Regions from separate parts of the Chromobacterium sp. LK11 genome, predicted to be linked through region 1. Evidence: predicted binding sites of a transcription regulator. Region 1 holds the regulator's gene; each other region holds the start of a gene.
What was found. Region 1 encodes FNR, which switches genes on or off when oxygen is low (the NO sensors DNR and NnrR bind a similar motif). Its sites were predicted from a motif close to TTGATNNNNATCAA; they were not measured.

Region 1 (7,222 bases):
TCGAAGCTGGCGATCACTTGCGGCGGAGGGGCCGCGCCGATCCGCGACAGCGTGCCTCGCGCGGCGCTGGCGGTTTTCCAGGCTTCGTCGGTCTGCAGGACGGCGCCGTATTGTTCGTGCGCGCTTTGCAGCCGGTTCCAGCCTTGTTCCAGCTGCGCCTGGGCGGCGGGCAGCGCCGCCTTGGCGGCGGCCTCGCCCTGAGCCGCGCGCACGGCCAGGTCCTGCGCCTGCTCCAGCGCGCCCAGCAAATGGTGCAGCGGCTGGATATAGGACACCCCGACTCTTTCTTTTTGCGAAAAATCGATATTGTCCTGATTGGTTCGATACAGACCGTACACCATATACAGTAAGGCGACGGCAAAGACCGTGCCGATCAGCGCAAAGCGGCTGGGGTAGCTCAAGCGCTGCATCAGCCTTACCACGGGTGTTGTCATGATCTCGCTCCTGACTGTGGCGGCGACGCCCGCAATGTGGACGTCCGCGTCGCCAGTTCCAGAATAGGCAATTTTCACGGGCTGCGATTGCCGCATGAAATGCGATGACTTGTCATAGGGGTCGCGTATCAGTTCCTCGCGGGCGAGAGTATGAGCTTTGCCTTGTCTGGCTAAGCTGGGCAACCGGCAATAATGCTTGGGTCATCAAAAATGACTTTTGATTGTTTTGTGCTTGGATAAATAGGCGAAGCTACGGCTTGAATCAATGACAAAGGCGTTGGCCGGGGCGGCGAAAAGCCGGCGGGCGCGGCTTGGCCCAAAACCTTTCGGCATTGCCAGCAATCACTCTATTTTGCTAAATTCGCCGGGTTTTGCATCGAAACAGTCTGACGAAGCAGTGTCCTGAATCAGGCGGCCAGACGGCCGCGGGGTGCTGTTTCGCCAAGGCCGCAAGCTAGAAGCCCGGCGCCAAGACCGCGGCGAAGTCAACCTTCCAGTCTGAAATCCTTCCGGCGCGCGTCGCCCATTTCCAGATTGCCACGCTCAGAGCTTTATAGAGGATCCATGGACTTGCTTCATTCGTTTATCAATGCCGCCAATGATGTGATTTGGGGCAAGGTGCTGATCGGCCTGCTGTTGGCCGTCGGCTTGTATTTCTCGCTGCGTTCCGGCCTGCTGCAACTGCGGCTGTTCGCGCGCGGCTGGCGCGAAATGATGGGCGGCCGCGGCGGCCATCGCAGCAAGGACGACATCTCGCCGTTCCAGGCCTTCGCCACCGGCCTGGCCAGCCGGGTGGGCACCGGCAATATCGCCGGCGTGGCCATCGCCATCGCCGCCGGCGGTCCCGGCGCGGTGTTCTGGATGTGGCTGACCGCGATGCTGGGCATGGCCAGCGCCTTCGCCGAATCGACGCTGGCGCAGCTGTTCAAGACCAATCACCATGACGACACCTTCCGCGGCGGTCCGGCCTATTACATCCAGAAGGGCCTGGGGCAACGCTGGCTGGGCGTGATCTTCGCCCTGTGCCTGATCCTGGCCTTCGGCCTGGTGTTCAACGCGGTGCAGGCCAACTCCATCGTGGCGGCCACCGAGGGTGCTTGGGGCTGGAACCGCTATATGGTGGGCATCGCCCTGGTGGCGATGACCGCGCCCATCATTTTCGGCGGCGTGCGCTCGGTGGCGCGGGTGGCCGAGTGGCTGGTGCCGGTGATGGCGGCCATCTATCTGCTGATGACCTTCTACGTGTTGGCGGCGCATGCGGCCGAGCTGCCGGGTCTGATCGTGCTGATCGTCAAGAGCGCCTTGGGCCTGGAGCAGGCGGCGGGCGGCTTCGCCGGCTACGCGGTGAGCCAGGCGATGATGCTGGGCATCAAGCGCGGCCTGTTCTCCAACGAGGCCGGCATGGGTTCCGCCCCCAACGCGGCGGCGACGGCGACTTCGCGCCACCCGGCGAGCCAGGGCGCGATCCAGATGTTCGGCGTCTTCATCGACACCATGGTGATCTGCACCGCCACCGCCGCTATCATTCTGTTGTCCGGCGTGTACGACCAGGGCTTAAGCGGCGTGGCGCTGACGCAGAAGGCGATCGAATCGCAGTTCGGCCCGATCGGCGCGTCCTTCCTGGCGGTGGCGATGTTCTTGTTCGCCTTTTCCACCATCATCGGCAATTACGCTTACGCCGAGGGCAACGTCGAATTCATCCGCAGCAACAAGGGAATCTTGCTGGCCTTCCGCCTGATCGTGCTGGCGATGGTGATGTTCGGCGCGGTGGCCAGCCTGCCGCTGGTGTGGGACATGGCCGACTTCGCCATGGGCCTGATGGCCTTGATCAATCTGGTGGCCATCGTGCTGCTGTCGCGTTACTTCTTCATCGTGCTGAAAGACTACGAGCGTCAGCTGAAGCGGGGCGAGTCCACGCCGGTGTTCAAGGTGGCGGATTACCCGGAACTGGCGGCCAAGGTGGAAAAAGACATCTGGTAAGCCCAGGTCCGACACCGACAACAAACAGCCCGCGTTCAGACGCGGGCTGTTTTGCTGCGGGGCGGGCTCAAATGGTCTTGGAGTAGCGCGCCTGGGTGCGGCGCTCGCGCAGGTGCTTATCGAAGATCATCGCGATATTGCGGATCAGGAAGCGTCCTCTCGGCTCCACCATGATGAAGTCGCCGTCGAAGGACAGCAGGCCCAGTTGCTGGAACTCGCGAATCTGCGGCAGCTCCTCGGCGAAATATTCGGCGAAGTTGATGCCGTGAATCTCCTCCAGCGCTTCCACCGACAGCGAGAAGCGGCACATCAGGCCCTGGATGATGCTGCGGCGCAGGATGTCGTCGTTGTCCAGCGTCAGCCCGCGCAGCACCGGCAGGTGGCCGCTGTCCAGCGCCGCGTAGTAGCCGTCCAGGTCCTTGGCGCTTTGGCTGTAACAGGGGCCGACCTTGCCGATGGAGGACACGCCCAGGCCTATCATGTCGCAGTCGGCATGGGTGGAGTAGCCCTGGAAGTTGCGTTGCAGCCGGCCTTGGCGCAAGGCGGCGGCCAGTTCGTCGTCAGGCTTGGCGAAGTGGTCCATGCCGATGAACACGTAGCCGGCGTCGGCCAGGCGCTGCACCGAGTCCTGCAGGATGTCCAGCTTGGTTTCCGGCGACGGCAGCTCCGCCTCGTTGATGCGGCGTTGCGGCATGAACACGGTGGGCAGATGGGCGTAGTTGTACAAGGCCAGCCGGTCCGGTCCGATGGCGATCACCTTGTCCAGCGTGCGGCGCACCGATTCGCGAGTCTGCAAGGGCAGGCCGTAGATCAGATCGACGCTGACGGACTTGAAGCCGGCGTCGCGCGCGGCCTGGATCACCTCCAGCGTTTCCTCCTCGGACTGCACCCGATTCACCGCCCGCTGCACCTCCGGTTCGAAATCCTGGATGCCGACGCTGATGCGGTTGAAGCCGAGTGCGGCCAGTTTGAAGATTGTCTCCGCGCTGACTTTGCGCGGGTCTATTTCTATGGAATACTCCCCCTCCTTCAAGAACTCGAAATGAGTCTTGAGCAAGGTCATCAATCGTTCCAGTTGCGCGTCGGACAGGAAAGTCGGCGTGCCGCCGCCGAAATGCAGCTGTACCACTTGCTCGCGGCGGCCCAGACAGGAGGCGACCATCCGGACTTCCTTTTCCAGGTAGTCCAGGTACAAATCGGCTTTGCCGCTGTCCTTGGTGATGATTTTGTTGCAACCGCAGTAGTAGCAGATAGTGTTGCAAAATGGTATATGAGCGTACAATGATAAAGGTTTCCGGTTGGCGCCGATGCTGCGCTGCCGTAGCCAGTGGATGTAGTCTCTTTCGGCAAAACCCGGCGTAAAGCGATCCGCTGTCGGGTATGACGTATATCTAGGACCTGTCCCGTCGAGGCGCTCGATCAGAGCGCGGTCGAATTCAAAATGGGCAGGAGAAAATGGGTGGGTGGTCTTCATGTCGTATTTGGATGGCAAAACCTCTGGTGGACTGGTAAATTTGCGGAAATCCTGCGAATTTCGCTTTGATAAGGGTCAAGCTTCGTCGCAAGCTTGTACTAAACATGCCATGTCCGATCAGAACCATATCTCTTTGCATAACCTGAAGGTCTCCTGCTCCAACTGCAGCCTGAAGGAACTCTGTCTGCCTGTGGGGCTCAACCGCGAGGAACTGACCCAGCTCGACGCGGTGATCCGCCAAAGCCGCCGTCTGAAGCGCGGCGAGTATCTGTTCCGCAGCGGCGAGGGCTTCCGCTCGCTGTTCGCGGTGCGCACCGGCTTCTTCAAGACCAGCGTCGCCAGCCAGGACGGCCGCGAGCAGGTCACCGGCTTCCACATGTCCGGCGAACTGATGGGCCTGGACGGCATTTCCGCCAATGTGCACGGTTGCGACGCCATCGCGCTGGAGGACAGCGAGGTGTGCGAACTGCCGTTCAGCCGCATGGAGAGCCTGGGCCGCGAAATTCCCACCCTGCAGCACCATTTTTACCGGTTGATGAGCCGCGAGATCGTTCGCGATCAGAATGTAATGTTGCTATTGGGCAACATGAAGGCGGAAGAACGGCTGGCCGCCTTCCTGCTGAATCTGTCGCAGCGTCTGTCCACTCGCGGCTTCGCCGCCAATGATTTCATCCTGCGCATGAGCCGCGAGGAAATCGGCAGCTTCCTGGGCCTGAAACTGGAAACCGTCAGCCGCACGCTGTCCAAGTTCCAGCAGCAAGGCTGGATCACCGTCGATCACAAGCACATCCAGCTGGTGATGGTGGACGAGTTGAAGGCGCTGATTTCCGGCTGCGCCCACGCCAACGGGCATTGAGCGCGCAGCGCCGTATTGCTAAAGGCAGGCCATGGGCCTGCCTTTTTTCATGGGCTCGGGCTGCCGGCGATTTGCTGCAATAGCCGCGACAAGGGCGCTTCCTGCGGCCAGCCGGGCGGCACGGCGAAGCCGCGCGCCACTTCATGCCAGCAGCCGTCGGCGCCGGCTTGCAGTTCGGCCAGCAATTGCGGCGCCGCCGCCTCTTCCAGCTGCGCGCGCAATGCCGCCGCGGTGTGGGTCTGTTCGAAGCCAAGCCGCGCCGGCGCCAGCCAGCTGAGCCGGGGCAGCCAGGCCCAGCGCGAGTCCGCGTTCAGCGCCGGCCAGTCGCCGCGCAGCGGCCAGTATTGCCCGTACAGCGGCCGGGCGCCGGGCGGCGCTTGCGGCGAGGTGTCCCGGGCGTGGAACAGCCAGCCGCTGAGCCGGGCGCCGACCGCGCAGCCGTCGAAGCCCGCCGGCAGCATCGCTTGCGCCGCCGGGTGGCGGGACAGGCGCAGCTGGGTCTGCAGCTTGCGGGCTTTCAGCGCCCAGGCGTCGCGCAGGCTGGGGCCGGTCAGGGTGTCGGCGCTGCGGCCCAGTTGCAGGTAGAACTTGCTGGCGGCTTCCAGGTGCAGCGGCTGGCCGTCCAGGCGCAGCAGGAAGTCGAACTCGCCGACGGTGCGGCCGTCCGCGTCGCGCACCGGCAGATTGCTGGCGACCAGTTCGATGTGCGGCGCCAGGCGGAACCAGAACGACAGCAGCCGCTCGGCGTAATGGCCCAGGCGGCGGGTGGGCTGGCGCGCCAGCCAGTGCTGCAGCTCGGCGGGATCGGCGTCCAGCGCTTGCAGCAGCGCCGGGCCGTCGGCGCCCAGCAGCCGTTGCGGCGCGATGTCGGCGCCGCTGCGCCAAGGGGAGGGCGCGGAGAGCAGAAAAGCCAGATCGCGCACCGCCGGGTGCGCGTAGGGCAGGGGGAACGGCGGCTTATTCGCCATCCCGCTCGGGCGCGTCGCGGCGGACTTCGCCGTCGGCGGCGCGCTGCACCTGTTTGAGGAAGCCGCGCAGAATGTCGATCTCCTCGCGCAGCAGGCCGGCGCGGTTGAACAGGGTGCGCATCCGGCGCATCATGCGCTCGCTGTTGCGGCGGCGGAAGTAGCCTATCTTGTCCATGGTCTGTTCCAGGTGGCCGCAGAAGCCCTCCACCTCGCCCAGCGCCGCCGCGTCGCTGTCGGCGCGCAGGTAGTCGATGTCCACGCCGGTGTGGCTGAACAGCTCGTAGGTCATCACCTGCACCGCCATCGCCAGGTTCAGCGAGAAGTAGTCCGGGTTGCCGGGGATGGTGACCAGGCGGTTGCACTGCTCGACTTCTTCGATGGACAGGCCGAAGGTCTCGTTGCCGAACACCAGGGCCACCTGTTCGCCGGCCTGGGCGCGCGCGACCAGTTCCGGCGTGGTCTGGCGCGGGGTGGACAAGGGGGTGGTCAGTTCGCGGCGGCGGCTGGTCAGCGCGCAGGCGATGGTGACGTCTTGCAGCGCCTCGGCCAGGCTGGACACCACGGTGGCCTGCTCCAGGAGATCCACCGCGCCGGAGGCCAGCGTATTGGCTTCGTCGCTGGGAAACACTTTGGGTTCAACCAGATACAAGCGGCTCAGGCCCATGGTCTTCATCGCCCTGGCGGCGGAGCCGATATTGCCCGGATGGTTGGGGCGAGCCAACACCACGCGAATGTTTTTCAGAAAATCAGGTACTTGGGGTTTATTCATCAGCAGTTTCACATTAAAATAGCCGGCTTATCGAAAAGCCCGCGCGCCGTTTTGCGCGCAAGGCCAGCGCTTGCCGGATGGGCAGGCATGCCGCCTTGCCCGATTGCGCCGGGTTTTTCTTGTTCCTTAACCCAGATTGTTACTAGCAGGCGTCGCGTCATGTGGCGGACGTCTGTCATGGTTGAAAGTGTAGAGGCCGTCAATGCATCCGATGCTCAATGTCGCGGTGAAAGCCGCTCGCCGCGCCGGCAGTGTCATCCAGCGCGCGTCGCTGAATCTCGACGCGGTGCGCGTAGAGCGCAAGAAACACAATGACTTCGTGACCGAAGTGGACCGCGCCGCGGAAGAGTCCATCATCGCTTCCATTCTGGAAGCTTATCCCAAGCACGCGATTCTAGCAGAAGAGTCCGGCGCGAAAGGCATCGGTTCGTCGGAATACGAGTGGATCATCGATCCCATCGACGGCACTACCAACTTCCTGCACGGCCACCCGCAGTACGCGATCTCCATCGCGCTGGCGCACAAGGGCCAGGTGCAGCAAGCCGTGGTCTTCGACCCCAACCGCAACGATCTGTTCACCGCCTCGCGCGGCGTCGGCGCCTTCCTCAACGATCGCCGCATCCGCGTGTCCAAGCGCTTCATGATGAATGAGTGCGTGATCGCCACCGGTTTCCCGGTGTCCGACCAAAGCTATATCGACCAATACCTGGGCATGCTCAAGGACGTGCTGGCCAAGACCGC
Region 2 (7,222 bases), on a different contig from region 1:
CGGGCAAGTCATGCAGTGACCGCCGCCGCGGCCGCGGCCCAGCTCGGAAGCCGGAATCTCGATCACTTCCACGCCGTGCTCGCGCATCAGGCGGTTGGTGTAGGTGTTGCGGTCGTAGGCCACCACCACGCGGCGATCCAGCGCCACCACGTTGTTGCCGTCGTCCCACTGTTCGCGTTCGCGCTGGTAGGCGTCGCCGCCGGTCTGGATCACGCGGATTTCCTTGAGACCCAGCGCCTGGCGCACCACTTCCACCAGGTGCACGCCCTCATGGCGTTCGAAGCGGATTTCGCCTTCGCGGTCGCCGGCGTACATGCTGGTGCATGTGATGTCGTCCACCACGTCCGGGAACAGCGACAGCAAGTCGATGTCGAGGAAGCTGAACACGGTGTCCAGGTGCATCGCCGCGCGGGACTTAGGCATCTGGCAAGCGATCACGCGAGTGGCGCCGCCTTCCTTGCCCAGCACGCGCTTGGCCACTTGCACCACCGCCTGCGGGCTGGTGCGTTCTCCCATGCCGATCAGGACCACGCCGTTGCCGATCGGCATCACATCGCCGCCTTCCAGCGTGGCCGGGCCGTGTTCCTGGTCGCAATCGCCCCACCATACTTTCACCTTGCCGGCGAACATCGGATGGAATTTGTAGATGGATTGCAGAATCAGGGTTTCCTGGCGGCGAGCCGGCCAGTACATCGGGTTCAGCGTCACGCCTTCATAGATCCAGCAAGACGGGTCGCGCTGGAACAGGCTGTTCGGCACCGGCGGCAGCACGAATTCGGACTGGTCCAGGTAGCCGCCGAACAGGCCTTTCGGGTCGAACGGCAGTTCGAACTTGGCGATGCCGCCCACCAGATGCTCGGCCAGTTGCGAAGACGGCATTTCATCCAGCCAGCTGCGCAGATCGCGCAACATGCCGATACCTACGTTGTCGGCCTTGACCTTGCGGTCCAGGATCCAGGCGCGGGAAGCCTTGTCGTCCAATACCTTGGCCAGCGCGTCGTGCACCTCCACCACCTCGATGCCGCGGGAGCGCATTTGCTCAACCATGTAGGCATGGTCTTTTTGCGCGCGCTCAACCCAGATCACGTCATCGAACAACAGGCCGTGGCAGTTGTCCGGGGTCAGGCGCTTATGCGCCAGGCCGGGACGGCACACCATCACAGTTCGCAACTTGCCGCACTCGGAATGAACACCAAACTTGGTCATGACAAACTCCTTAATGATATTGGGGGAGCTGGTGGAGGCCCGTGGATCTCGCGCGCCTCCGGTAATCTTCTTACAAGGTTCCGGCTTAGAGCGTCAGCGCTCCGGTAGCCAGTTCGTAGGCGGCGAACAAGCCCGCCACTACAATCAGTGCCGCCAGTACCGCCTCGGCGCCGGTGAACGCTTTCTCGCCGCGTTCCTTGCGAGCCCACAGGTAGAACAGCAGACCCGGGGCGTACAGCACCATGGACAGGAACAGATACTTCAGACCGGCGGCGTAGATCAGCCAAACACCGTAGACCGAAGCGACGGCGGCGATGCTGAACTCTTTGCCGCTGGATTCGCCCTGGGCGTAGCCCTCGCCGCGCTTGGCCACCAGCAAGGCGTAGCCGGAGCACAACAGGTAAGGAATCAGAATCATCGAAGTGGCCAGCGACAGCAGCGCCAGGTATCCCGCGGAACTGAACAGCGTGATGATCAGGAACAGTTGGATCAGGCCGTTGGTCAGCCACAGCGAGGCGGCCGGGGAGCCATTGGCGTTGGTGGTGCCGAATACCTTGGGCATCACGCCGTCCTTGCCCGCCAGGTAGGGCGCTTCCGAAGCCAGCAGCGTCCAGGCTAGCAGCGCGCCGCCCACCGAAATCACCAGGCCGGCGTTCATCAGATTGGCGCCCCAGGGGCCGATGGCTTTTTCCAGCACATAGGCGGTGGACGGGTTTTTCAGCGCGGCCAGTTCAGCTTGCGACATCACGCCCAGCGACAGCACCGACACCGCTACCAGCAGGGCGATGGTCAGCAGGAAGCCGATCACGGTGGCCTTGCCCACTTCTTTCATGTTTTCCGCACGGCTGGAGAACATCGACGCGCCTTCGATGCCGATGAACACCCACACCGTCACCAACATGGTGCTCTTGACTTGATCGACGACCGAGCCGAGTTTGGCCGAGCCCCAGAAGTCCAGATTAAAGGTATCCACTTTGAAAGCGAAGATGACCAGCAGGATGAACAGCGCCAGCGGCACCAGTTTGGCCACGGTGGTGATGGTGTTGATGAAGGCCGCGCCGTGCACGCCGCGCAACACCAGGAAATGCAAGGCCCACAGCAGAATGGACGCGCAGACGATGGCGGTGGTGGTATTGCCCTCGCCGAACACCGGGAACCAGAAGGCCAGCGCCGAGAACATCACCACAAAGTAGGACACGTTGCCGATCCAGGCCGAAATCCAGTAACCCCAGGCCGAGTTGAAGCCCATGTAGTTGCCGAAACCGGCCTTGGCGTAGCCGTAAACGCCGCCTTCCACTTCAGGCTTGCGATTGGCCAGCATCTGAAAGGCGAATGCCAGAGTCAACATCCCGAAGAAGGTAATCACCCAACCGATCAAGATGGCGCCGGCTCCGGCGCCCGCCGCCATGTTCTGCGGCAGCGAGAAGATGCCGCCGCCGATCATGGAGCCCACCACCAGAGCGGTCAGCGCGCCAAGCTTGAGCTTGGGAGCGCCGCCGCCTTGGGTTTCAGTTTCCGTAGACATTTTCGTTCTCCGTGAGAGTACATTAACCTGCAAATCTGTTGTTATATAATTAAATTCTTATCATCTGAGACAATGGTATACCTCGGATTTAGTGATCGCCAGAACAGTCGAACATCCGTTTGACCTGCATCAAATAGCGCCCCTTCGCCCTATCCCTCCCACAATGGCAATAGAACAAAAGCTTTATAGAACCCCCTCATTGGAATGACAAAATAATAAAATGTGCAGTGCACAAAATATTTATTTAATTCTTATTAAACAATTTCTAACTATTCGAACGCACGAAAACTTGCCGGAGAGAGCGGCGCTTCGTTCAGGAAGGGAGACATCGGGGCAAGGAGAGTTGGGGAGGTCGGGTCCGGCCGCACCGCCGCGGCCGACGAGGAGAATCAGACCGGCGCCAACGCGCAACACGCAAAAAAAAGTGGATGCGGCCCACCACCGCATCCACCAACACACACATCAAGAGGATAAACGTATCCTGTTTGCTCAGGCGCTCACTCCGGTTTTTTCACGTTCTTGAAAATCGCCACCAGAGCGCCCAGCACCACCAAGGTGGTCACCACAATGGTCACCAGGCTTAAAATGCCGACATCGTCGGAGAGAAGCAGAGTCAGAAGTTCCATCGCCACTCCTTTTCCGGGGCCACGCCCCATATAGGTTTCTTGACCCTCATCTTAGCCAGTTGGGCCGCCCGCCCATTGACCCAAATCAAACGGCATGACCTCCAAGTTTGATGCAAGACAAATAAAAAGCCCCTGGCTCGCGCCAAGGGCTCATTTCCTAAAAATCAGAAACTTATATCATTACAGTTGTTCATACGGCGATACAGTTCGAATCAGTTTCGCTGCAAAAACTGGCTCACGTCATGGATGCCTGGCCGGCATCCTCACTTGCTGCCGCCCATGTCCTTGGACAGGAAGAAGGCGTCGGAGAAGAACTCGTCCTCCGGCAAGCCGCGCTCGCGGGTGAAGCTGCCATGCGCGGCCTCCACCATCAACGGCGCGCCGCAGGCGTAAACCTGATAGCCGGACAGGTTGTCGAAATCCTCCAGCACCGCCTGGTGGACGAAGCCGGTGCGGCCCGCCCATTCGTCGGTGGGCAGCGCGTCGGACAGCACCGGGATGAAGGTGATATTGGGGTTCTGCGCTTGCCAGGCGCCGGCCAGCTCCGCCATATAGAGGTCGGCCTTGGTGCGCGCGCCCCAGTAAAACACCATCTCGCGCTGGATGCCGCTATGGATCGCATGCTCGATGATGCCCTTGACCGGCGCGAAACCGGTGCCGCTGGCCACGAAAAGGATGGGCTTGTCCGAATCCTCGCGCAGGAAGAAGGAACCCAGCGGCCCCTTGAAGCGCATGATCTCGCGCTCCTTCATCTGGCTGAACACATAGTCGGAGAACGAGCCGCCGGGCTGATGGCGGATGTGCAGTTCCAGGAAGGCGTCGTCATGCGGCGCGTTGGCGATGGAGAAGCTGCGCTTCTTGCCATCCTTCATCAGGATGTCTATGTATTGACCGGCCTTGAACTGCAAACGCTCGGAAACCGGCAGCTTGAGCTTGAGCACCGCCACGTCGTGGATTTTTTCGATTTTTTCGACGCGGCACGGCAGGGTCTTGATCTGGATGTCGCCGGCGCCGGCCACTTCGCGCGCCTCGATGGTGATGTCGCCCTGAGGGCGGGCGCAACAGAACAGCGCCATGCCTTGGGCGCGCTCGGCCTCGGTCAAGGCTTTTTCCTGGAAGCCGTCCTGGCTCACTTCGCCTTCCACTACCTTGCCTTTGCAGGCGCCGCAAGCGCCGTCGCGGCAGCCGTAGGGCAGGCCCACGCCCTGGCGCAATGCCGCTTCCAATACGGTTTCATGCGGCTCGACGCCAAATGTATGCCCGCTAGGGAGCACTTTCACCTGCGCTGTCATCTGTTTCCTCTACTCAATATCTGGCTAAAATGCGCATCATGCGAACCTTGATGATCATCGGCGCCGGCGATGTCGCGCGCCGCGCCCTGCCGGAACTGACCCGCCGCTGGCGGGTGCTGGCGCTGTGCCGTTCCAGCGCAAGCGCCGAAGCGCTGCGCCGCCAGGGCGTCACGCCCATTCGCGGCGACTTGGACGACCCCGCCACTTTGCGCCGCCTGGCCGGCCTGGCCGACGATCTGCTGCTGACCGCTCCCCCCCAGGAAACCGGCCGCAAGGACTTGCGCATGCGCAAGTTGTTGTCTGCGTTGGCAAAAGGTTGCAGGATACCACAGCGCCTAGTCTATATCAGCACCAGCGGCGTGTACGGCAACGCCGACGGCGCTTTGCTGGACGAAGGCGCCCGCCCCCGCCCGCACAACGACCGCGCCTGGCGGCGGCTGGACGCGGAAAGCCAATTGCGCGGTTTCGCCGTCGCCCACGGCAGCCAGCTGACGGTGCTGCGCGCGCCGGGCATCTACGCCGACGACCGCCTGCCGCTGAGCCGCTTCGCCTCGCAAACGCCGCTGATCCGCCCGGAAGAGGACAGCTGGAGTAATCACATCCACGCCGACGACCTCGCCGCTGCCTGCGCGGCCGCCTTGCGCCAATGCCGCGGCGGCCCGCGCGTATACAACGTCAGCGACGATCAGCCGCTGCCGATCAGCGAATGGTATCGCGGGCTCGCCGCCGCGCTTGGCCAAACCTTGCCGCCGCTGCTGCCGCGCGAGGAAGTCCGCGCCCGGGTCTCCGCTGGTCTATGGTCTTATATGATGGAGTCCAGACGGCTCAGCAACCGGCGTTTGCGCCGGGAATTGCTGCCGGAACTGCTCTGGCCCGACACCGCCGGCTACCTGACGGCGCTGGCCCTGGCGCCGGAACGCATCGCCGCCGCGCTCGCCTCGGCGGCCAAGATTCGGTAACATCGCGGTTTTTTTGAGTTTTCAGCAGGCTTCTCTATGGAAAATCCGGCATTTCAACGCGCCATCCGCAGCTTCGTGCTGCGCCAAGGCCATCTGTCTCCCGGCCAGCAACGCGCGATGGACGAAGGCATGCCGCGCTGGGGCATCGAATACCGCCCCGAGCGCATCGATCTGGAGCAGGCCTTCGGCCGCGCCGCGCCCAAGATCCTGGAGATCGGCTTCGGCATGGGCGGCGCCACCGCCGAAATCGCCGCCGCCAATCCGGCCCAGGACTACCTTGGCGTGGAAGTGCATTCCCCCGGCGTCGGCAATCTGTGCAAGCTGATCGCGGAAAAGGAATTGAGCAATCTGCGCATCATCCGCCACGATGCAGTGGAAGTGCTGGACCACATGCTGGCCGACGGCAGCCTGGACGGCGTGCACATCTTCTTCCCCGACCCCTGGCACAAGAAACGTCATAACAAGCGCCGCCTGATCCAGGCGCCGCTGGTGGAGAAACTAGTCTCCAAACTCAAGCCGGGCGGCTATCTGCACGCAGCCACCGACTGGGAAGACTACGCCTTGCAGATCATGGACGTGTTCAGCGGCCAGCCTCAGTTGGTCAACACCGCCGACGGCTACGCGCCGCGCCCGGACTACCGCCCGCTGACCAAGTTCGAAGCCCGCGGCATCAAGCTGGGCCACGGCGTGTGGGATGTGATTTTCCGCCGGAGCTGATGTCCTCCCGGACCCGCCGCCAGCGGCGGGTCTAGCCGCCTTTAGGCAGCAAAGCCTCCAAATCCTCCAACAATTCGTGCGGCTCCACCGCCGGCTCGTAACGTTTGACCACCCTGCCCTTGGCGTCGATCAGGAATTTGGTGAAGTTCCACTTCACCGGGTGCGGATGCGTGGAGTCGGCCTGGGTCAGCCAGCGCCACAGCGGGTGAGCGTTCGGCCCATTGACCTCCACCTTGGCGAACAGAGGGAAATCCACCTCGAAACGCGTGCGGCAAAAACGCTCGATCTCGGCCTCGCCGCCCGGCTCCTGGCCGCCGAACTGATTGCAGGGGAAGCCCAGCACCACCAATCCGCGGCCGCCTAGATGACGCTGCAGATCCTGCAAGCCGGCGTACTGCCGGGTGTAGCCGCACTCGCTGGCGGTATTCACCACCAGCGCCACCTGGCCGGCGTACGCCGACAGCGGCTGTTCGCTGCCGTCTATGCGCGCGGCGGAGAAGTCGTAAAGCGTGGTCATGGCCACCTCCGTCTCGTATAATGAGCGCTCCCGAGAATCCACTCAGGCACTATCCGATGTTGTTCAATCCCAGCCGGCAGGACGCCCGGCGCTTCTTCTTCGACACCTGGCAGAAATCCAAATCCGGAGCGGACTTGTCCGACCTGGAAAAAATGGTGCTCCCCATTCTTATAGACCACCCGGAGTATCACGCCATTCTGGATAAGCCGGAACAGTATATGGAACAGGAGTGGACTCCGGAAATGGGCCAGAGCAATCCCTTCCTGCACCTGGGCCTGCATGTGGCGATTGAGGAACAACGCTCCATCGACCAGCCCTTCGGCATCCGCTCGCTGTACGCGCAGCTGGCGCTGCGCCACGGCAGCGAGCATCAGGCGCAA
Region 3 (7,222 bases), on a different contig from region 1:
CTTGCAGGCCTTGCTGGAGCGAGAAGGCAAGGAGGCGCGCTCATGAGCCAGACAGTCTTTGCCGCCGGCGCGGAAGCGAAAACGGCGGTGTTGGTGGCGCCGGCGGCGCATCCGGTCAGCGGACGGCCCTGCGCCGGCGCAGGCGACCTGGCCGCGCTGGCGCTGGCGCGCCGCCTGGGCCGCGCCTTCGTCGTGCTGCACGCCGGGGCCGCGGACAAGGACGCGCTGGCCGACTACCTGGCCCAGGGCGCGGCGGCCATCACCGTGCTGGACTTGCCGGCGGACAGCGACCCGACGCCGGCGCTGATCGCCGCCCTGGGCGGCTTCGAACTGATTCTGTGCGGCGAGCGCTCCGGCGGCGGCGAGGCGTCGGCGCTGCTGCCCTATCTGCTGGCGGAAGGCCTGGACCGTCCCTTGCTGCCCGGGGTGCTGGAACTGAGCGAGGCGGACGGGGAGTGGCGGGCGCTGCAGGGCCTGGCCAAGGGCCGGCGGCGGCGGCTGGCGGCGCAGGCGCCCTTGCTGGCCAGCGTCAGGCCGGACGGCGCAGAGCCGCGCTGGTCCTGGGCCGGCCTGCAGCGCGGCGTGCTGACGCGGCGGACGGCGGCAGGGGCGCCCATGCCCGCGCCCAGGCTGGAGCCGGCGCGGCGCGCGCGGGCGCTGGCGGCGCAGCGCGGCAGCGGCCTGGAGCGTCTGCTGGGGGCGATCGCCGGCGAGGCCGGCGGCGGCGGGCGCGTCGTAAAACAGGGGGATTCCGTCGAGAAAGCGCAAGCGGTGCTGGATTACCTGCGGCAACATCAGCTCGTCGATTTTTGAGCGGCCCGCCTTGGAGGTGAGATACATGTCCCACAGCGTCATTTCCGTTCCTTCCGCGGCCCCGCTGCGCGAACTGCTGGCCCGCCGCCGACCCGGCTTCAGCCTGGAGGCGCCGTTCTACCATTCGCCGCAGGTGTTCGAAGCCGACCTCGAATACATCTTCCGCCGTCACTGGATTTACGTCGGCGTCAGCGCGGAAATACCGGAGCCGGGCGACTACCTGACCGTGGAACTGGGCCGCGACCCCATCCTGATCCTGCGCGACGACGACATGGCCGTCCGGGCCTTTCACAATGTCTGCCGCCACCGCGGCTCGCGGCTGTGCGCCGAGCGCCAGGGCTCGGTGGGCAATCTGGTCTGCCCCTATCATCAATGGACTTACGATCTGTCCGGCCGGCTGATCTTCGCCGACCACATGGCGGACGGTTTCGACCCCTCGCATCACAGCCTCAAGCCGGTGGCGCTGAAAAACCTGGAAGGGCTGCTGTTCATCTGTCTGGCCGAACAGCCGCCGGAGGACATCGACGAGATGATGGGCCGGATGGCGCCTTATCTCGCGCCGCACCGCATCGACGACTGCAAGGTGGCGGCCCAGGTGGACATCGTCGAGGCCGGCAACTGGAAGCTGACCATGGAGAACAACCGCGAGTGCTATCACTGCACCAGCAACCATCCGGAGCTGACCGTCTCGCTGTACGCCTATAGCTACGGCTTCGCGCCCAGAGCGGAACAGGCGGCCGGGCTGGCCGATTACCAGCGCGTCGTCGCCGATAGCCACGCGCGCTGGGAGGCCGGCGGGCTGCCGTCGGCCGAAATCGACCGCCTGTCCGAGACGTCCGGCTATCGCGCCATGCGCATGCCGCTGGACCGCAAGGGCCAGTCCCAGACCGTGGACACCGGCGCGGCTTGCCGCAAGCTGCTGGGCGAGCTGCGCGACCCGGCGTCCGGCGGCCTGTCGTTCTGGACCCAGCCCAACTCCTGGCACCATTTCATGGCCGACCACATCGTTACTTTCGCCGCCTTGCCGCTGTCGGCGGAAAGCACGCTGGTGCGCACCAGCTGGCTGGTGCACAAGGACGCGGTCGAGGGCGTGGACTACGAGGTGGACAACCTCACCCGAGTGTGGCGGGCCACCAATCTGCAGGACCGCCGGCTGGTGGAGGAGTCGCAGCGCGGCGTCAACGGTTCCGCTTATCGCCCCGGGCCTTACTCGCCGTACACCGAAGCGCTGGTGGAAAAATTCACCGACTGGTATGTGCAGCGGCTGGGCCATGGCCTGGAGCGAGGATAACGTGAGCACGGACCATGTGCAGCCGGCCGGCCAGCCGGATTATCGGCCAATGCCCGCCGACCCGCCGCTGTGGCGGGCCGGCGAAGACAGCGCGCTCGTCTGCGTGCAGACGCGGGAAGAAACCCATGACGTGAAAACCTTCGTGTTCCGCGCCGAGCCGCCGCGTCGTTTCCACTACCAGCCCGGCCAGTTCCTCACGCTGGAGCTGGACATCGCCGGCGTCGCGGTCAACCGCTGCTATACGCTGTCGTCCACGCCCACCCGGCCGGACCGGGTGTCCATCACCGTCAAGCGCATTCCCGGCGGCGTCGTCTCCGGCTGGCTGCACGAGCATTTGCGGCCGGGGATGACGCTGCGGGCGCTGGGGCCTGCCGGCGAATTCAGCTATGCGCGCCACGCCGGCGCGCCGTATCTTTTTTTGTCCGCCGGCAGCGGCATCACCCCGCTGATGTCGATGAGCCGGGCGTTGACCGATCTGGCCGCCGACGCCGACATCCTGTTCGTGCACAGCGCCCGCTCGCCGCGCGACATCGTGTTCCGCAAGGAGCTGAGCCTGCTGGCCAGCGCCCACCCCGGCTTCCGCCAGGCGGTGATTTGCGAGCACAGGACGGGCGAGCCGGACTGGGCCGGCCTGATCGGCCGGCTGGATCGGGCGCTGATCGAACGCCTGGCGCCGGACCTGCACGCGCGCCAGGTGTTCTGCTGCGGCCCCGCGCCCTATATGGCCGCGGTGCGCGAGCTGTTGCGCCAGTGCGGTTTCGATATGGCCCGCTATCACGAGGAAAGCTTCAGCTTCGCCGAACTCGGCGCCGCGCAGCCGGACCAGCCGGCGCGGACGCCGCCGGTCGGCGCCGAGGGCGGCGGCTTCAAGGTTCGTTTCGCCAAAATGGGGGACGAGTTGGCGGTGGCGCCGGGGCAGACGGTGTTGGCGGCGGCGCTGGCCCAGGGCATGCGGCTGCCGTCCTCCTGCACCCGCGGTGTGTGCGGCAGCTGCAAGACTCGCCTGCTGGAGGGGCGGGTGGACATGCGGCATCAGGGCGGCATCCGGCCGCGCGAAGTGGAGCAGGGCTATTTCCTGCCTTGCTGCAGCTTGCCGTTGAGCGATTTGGTGATCGACCGCTAGGCCCTGAGAACCTGTTTACGATCTGCTGCGCGTCGTGGAGCCTGGCGCGGAGAGTCAGGCTTCGAAACGCTATCTGCCACGACTACGTTTCGCCTCCTCCGCGGTTTTCATCTGACTCCGCTCCCGCTCGCGAGACTTTGGCGAGGCGTAGAGAACGCGTTCGCCGCCGCTCCGCTTCCACGCCTGCCCGCTCCGGCCGCGGCAGGCGTTTGCTTTTTGCGCAGCGGGCGGCGGATTGCGGTTTTTTTACGACACTGTCGGCCGCCGCAAGGACCGCGGCGGCGATGAAAGCGGGCGATGAGGCCCGCAGCGGCTGGTTTTGCGGGCGGATGTCGGATTCAGACGGCTTGTTGTCGGAATACCGTTATTTGGCGCAGCCCTTACTTCCTATCGTGAACCTTGATTTACATTAAACATTCGTCGCTTTATCCACCGTCGCCGCGTCAGCGGCCGCGCCGAAGGAGACAGGGATGCAGTCGGGCAAGATCGAGGTCAGGAATCTCTACAAGGTATTCGGCGGCAAGACGGCGGAAGTGATGCGCCTGCTGCGGGCCGGGGAACGCAAGGACGAAGTGTTCCGGCGCACCGGGGCGGTGGTGGGCGTCAACGACGTGTCCTTTTCGGTGCAGGCCGGCGAAATCTTCGTGCTGATGGGCTTGTCCGGCTCCGGTAAGTCCACGCTGATCCGCCTGATCAACCGTCTGCTGGAACCGAGCGCCGGCCAAATCCTGCTGGACGGCCAGGATCTGACCCGGCTGACGCCCAGGCAGCTGGTGGCGCTGCGCCGCCGCGACATGAGCATGGTGTTCCAGAGCTTTGCGCTGATGCCGCACCGGACGGTGTTGGACAACGCCGCCTTCGGCCTGGAAATCGCCGGCGTCGCGCGCAAGGCGCGCGAGGCGCGGGCGCTGGAAGTGCTGGAGCAAGTGGGGCTGGCGCCGTTTGCCGGCAAACACCCGTACGAACTCTCCGGCGGCATGCAGCAGCGCGTGGGCCTGGTGCGCGCGCTGGCGGTCAACCCCTCGCTGATGCTGATGGACGAGGCGTTCTCGGCGCTGGATCCGCTCAAGCGCGCCGAGATGCAGGACCTGCTGCTGCAATTGCAGCGCGAGCAGCGCCGCACCATCGTCTTCGTTTCCCATGATCTGGAAGAGGCGCTGCGCATAGGCAGCCGCATCGCCATCATGGAGGGCGGCCGGCTGGTGCAAGTGGGCAGCCCGCGCGAAATCATCGAACGTCCGGCCGACGATTACGTGCGCGACTTCTTCAAGAGCGTGGACACCTCGCGCTATCTGCAGGCCAAGGACCTGATCGAAGCCGCGTCGCCGTCGCGCGTCGACGGCGCGCCGCACGTGGCGCCGTCCTGTAGCCTGTCCGACGTGTTGCAGCGGCTATTGGGCCAGACCGAGCCCTTGCTGGTGCGCGACGACGACGGCCGCTGTCTGGGGGTGATCACGCCCAGCAGCGTGCTCAACAAGCTGTCCCAGCACCGCCTGAGCGCGGCCGCCCATCACTGAACCCAAGGGGCGCCGCGGCCACGGAGGCGGAACGGCCTTCGCGGTTCCGGGCGCGTCCGGCGAGACGAGGAACACGCCGCATGGCCGAGATCAGTCCCCAGACTCCGCTGCCGATAGGCAGCTGGGTCAACCAGATCATCCACTTTCTGCTGGAAAACAACGCCGGCGCCTTCGACGCCATCGGCGGCGGCATCGACTGGTTCGCCACCCAGGTGGAGGCGCTGTTGCTGGGCGTGCCGCCGCTGGCGCTGGCCGGCCTGTTCGCCGGCGTCGGCCTGTGGCGGCTGGGCTGGAAGTTCGCCGTCTTCGTCTGCGCCGCGCTGGGCCTGATCTGGGCCACCGGCTTCTGGAGCCAGACCGTCTCCACGCTGGCGCTGACCTTGTCCGCCACCTGCGTCAGCCTGCTGCTGGGGGTGCCGGTGGGCATCTGCTGCGCGCGCCGGCGGCTGGTCAACGCCTTGGTGCGTCCGGCGCTGGACTTCATGCAGACCATGCCGGCTTTCGTTTATCTGATTCCCGCGGCAATGTTCTTCGGACTGGGGCGGGTGCCGGGCATTCTGGCCACCGTGGTGTTCGCGGTGCCGCCGGCGGTGCGGCTGACCAGCCTGGGCATCCGCCAAGTGAACAAGGAACAGGTGGAGGCCGGCAACGCGTTTGGCTGCACCTCCTGGCAGCTGCTGTTCAAGGTGCAGCTGCCCATCGCGCTGCCGTCCATCATGGCGGGCGTCAACCAGACCATCATGATGGCGCTGTCCATGGTGATCATCGCGTCCATGGTGGGCGCCGGCGGCCTGGGCAACGATGTCTTGGCCAGCATCCAGCGGCTGGACGTGGGCCTGGGCTTCGAGAGCGGGCTGGCGGTGGTGCTGCTGGCCATCATCCTGGACCGGATCACCGAAAGCTTCGGCCGCGCGCCGGCGGCGGGCGCCGAGGCCGACGGCTGAGAGCCTGTTCGCCAGTTCGCGAGCGGAGAGAGATAAGAACCGCCGAGAAAGCGGCTTCGATCAAGTGGCACATGAGCAGTTCCGAAGGCGTACTCACCGTATCAGGCTCCACCGCGCGCGGCAGGCCGCGAGCAGCTTGGGAGCCGGCAACACTCCTTGCAACGCACACCCTGGAGGTCGTGATGGGACCGCAACAGATCGCCTCGTTGTCGCATATCGCCTTTTTGCTGCTCGATCAATTCTCCATGATCGCGTTCTCCAACGCGGTGGAGCCGCTGCGCATGGCCAACTACCTGTCGCGCAAGAAATTGTACCGCTGGAGCCTGCTGTCGGCGGACGGCGAGCCGGTCAGCGCCAGCAACGGCCTGAGCCTGTCGCCGGTGGCGGTGCCGGGCAGTCCGCAGCAGTACGACATGCTCATCGTCTGCGGCGGTTGCCAGGTGCGCGACGCGGCCACCGACAAGGTGCAGTCGCTGATCCGCCGCTTCGCCGCCCAGGGCGTGCCCTTGGGCGCCATCTGCACCGGCACCTTCGCGCTGGCCCGGGCCGGGGTGCTGAACGGCTACCGATGCGCCATCCACTGGGAAAACCTGCTGTCCATCAGCGAGGAGTTTCCCCGCACCCAGTTCACCTCGGACCTGTTCGTGCTGGACCGGGACCGCTTCACCTGTAGCGGCGGCACCGCGCCGCTGGACTTCATGTGCCATCTGATCCGCCACAAGGGCGGCAAGAGCCTGGCGGCCGATGTCTCGGTGCAATTCATCGTGGACCGGCTGCGCGACGACGGCGACCGCCAGCACATCCCGCTGCTGGCGCGCATCGGCACCGGACACGAGGCCTTGCTGGACGCCGCGCTGTCGATGGAGAGCAATATCGAGAACCCGCGCTCGCTGGAACATCTGGCGGCGGAGCTGGGGGTGTCGCTGCGCCATCTGGAGCGGCTGTTCAAGCGCTATCTGAGCACCACGCCGGCGCAGTACTACCTGGATCTCCGCCTGCGCCGGGCGCGGGAACTGCTGTTGCAAACCAATATGAGCGTGATGGAGGTCACCGTGGCCTGCGGCTTCCTGTCCTCCTCGCATTTTTCCAAGTCCTATCGCGGGCTGTTCGGCTACCCGCCCAGCCGCGAGCGACAGCAATATCTGGTGGCGGCGGGCGCGATCGCCTAAGAGTCTGTTCATAATCTGCTGCGCTGCGGCGATACGGCGTTGAAAACCCCTTCGAAATGCTCATGTACCACGTGTACATTCCGCTTTCTCAGCCGTTTTCGCCTTGTCTCGCTCTTGCTCGCAAGATTTTGAACAGGCTCTAAGGCCTTGTCGACGGTCGGCCGCATCGCGGCGCGGCAGCGGCCGCCGCGCGGATTTTCGCCATCTTCGCTGCCGGGGAGTGAATGCATGAACAGAATCAAAGCCATGTTCGCGGCGCTGTTGCTGGCCGCCTGCGGCGGCGCGCTGGCCCAGGAGCCGGCCGCATGCCGCAATGTGCGTTTCGTCGACGTGGGCTGGACCGACATCGCCGTCACCACCGGGCT

Region 2: the regulator FNR is predicted to act here: its motif matches at 3,433-3,446, upstream of VK98_RS23340 (DUF3149 domain-containing protein).
Region 3: the regulator FNR is predicted to act here: its motif matches at 3,627-3,640, upstream of VK98_RS01265 (glycine betaine/L-proline ABC transporter ATP-binding protein).

The regions. Positions count from the first base shown of each region.
Region 1 covers NZ_LDUR01000011.1:81,420-88,641, forward strand. Annotated here, with positions in the region: gene VK98_RS07445 (methyl-accepting chemotaxis protein) at 1-434, opposite strand, end outside; gene VK98_RS07450 (sodium:alanine symporter family protein) at 999-2,414, shown strand; gene hemN (oxygen-independent coproporphyrinogen III oxidase) at 2,482-3,888, opposite strand; gene fnr (fumarate/nitrate reduction transcriptional regulator Fnr) at 3,998-4,744, shown strand; gene VK98_RS07465 (DUF1853 family protein) at 4,792-5,712, opposite strand; gene VK98_RS07470 (RNA methyltransferase) at 5,702-6,481, opposite strand; gene VK98_RS07475 (inositol monophosphatase family protein) at 6,684-7,222, shown strand, end outside.
Region 2 covers NZ_LDUR01000016.1:249,040-256,261, reverse strand. Annotated here, with positions in the region: gene VK98_RS11875 (arginine deiminase) at 1-1,206, opposite strand, end outside; gene arcD (arginine-ornithine antiporter) at 1,292-2,731, opposite strand; gene VK98_RS23340 (DUF3149 domain-containing protein) at 3,229-3,357, opposite strand; gene VK98_RS11865 (CDP-6-deoxy-delta-3,4-glucoseen reductase) at 3,621-4,649, opposite strand; gene VK98_RS11860 (NAD(P)H-binding protein) at 4,688-5,608, shown strand; gene trmB (tRNA (guanosine(46)-N7)-methyltransferase TrmB) at 5,645-6,325, shown strand; gene VK98_RS11850 (glutathione peroxidase) at 6,357-6,842, opposite strand; gene VK98_RS11845 (DUF1841 family protein) at 6,899-7,222, shown strand, end outside.
Region 3 covers NZ_LDUR01000002.1:95,647-102,868, forward strand. Annotated here, with positions in the region: gene VK98_RS01245 (electron transfer flavoprotein subunit alpha/FixB family protein) at 1-46, shown strand, start outside; gene VK98_RS01250 (hypothetical protein) at 43-813, shown strand; gene VK98_RS01255 (aromatic ring-hydroxylating dioxygenase subunit alpha) at 839-2,104, shown strand; gene VK98_RS01260 (hybrid-cluster NAD(P)-dependent oxidoreductase) at 2,106-3,227, shown strand; gene VK98_RS01265 (glycine betaine/L-proline ABC transporter ATP-binding protein) at 3,698-4,744, shown strand; gene VK98_RS01270 (proline/glycine betaine ABC transporter permease) at 4,825-5,688, shown strand; gene VK98_RS01275 (GlxA family transcriptional regulator) at 5,871-6,857, shown strand; gene VK98_RS23565 (hypothetical protein) at 6,866-7,105, opposite strand; gene VK98_RS01280 (choline ABC transporter substrate-binding protein) at 7,086-7,222, shown strand, end outside.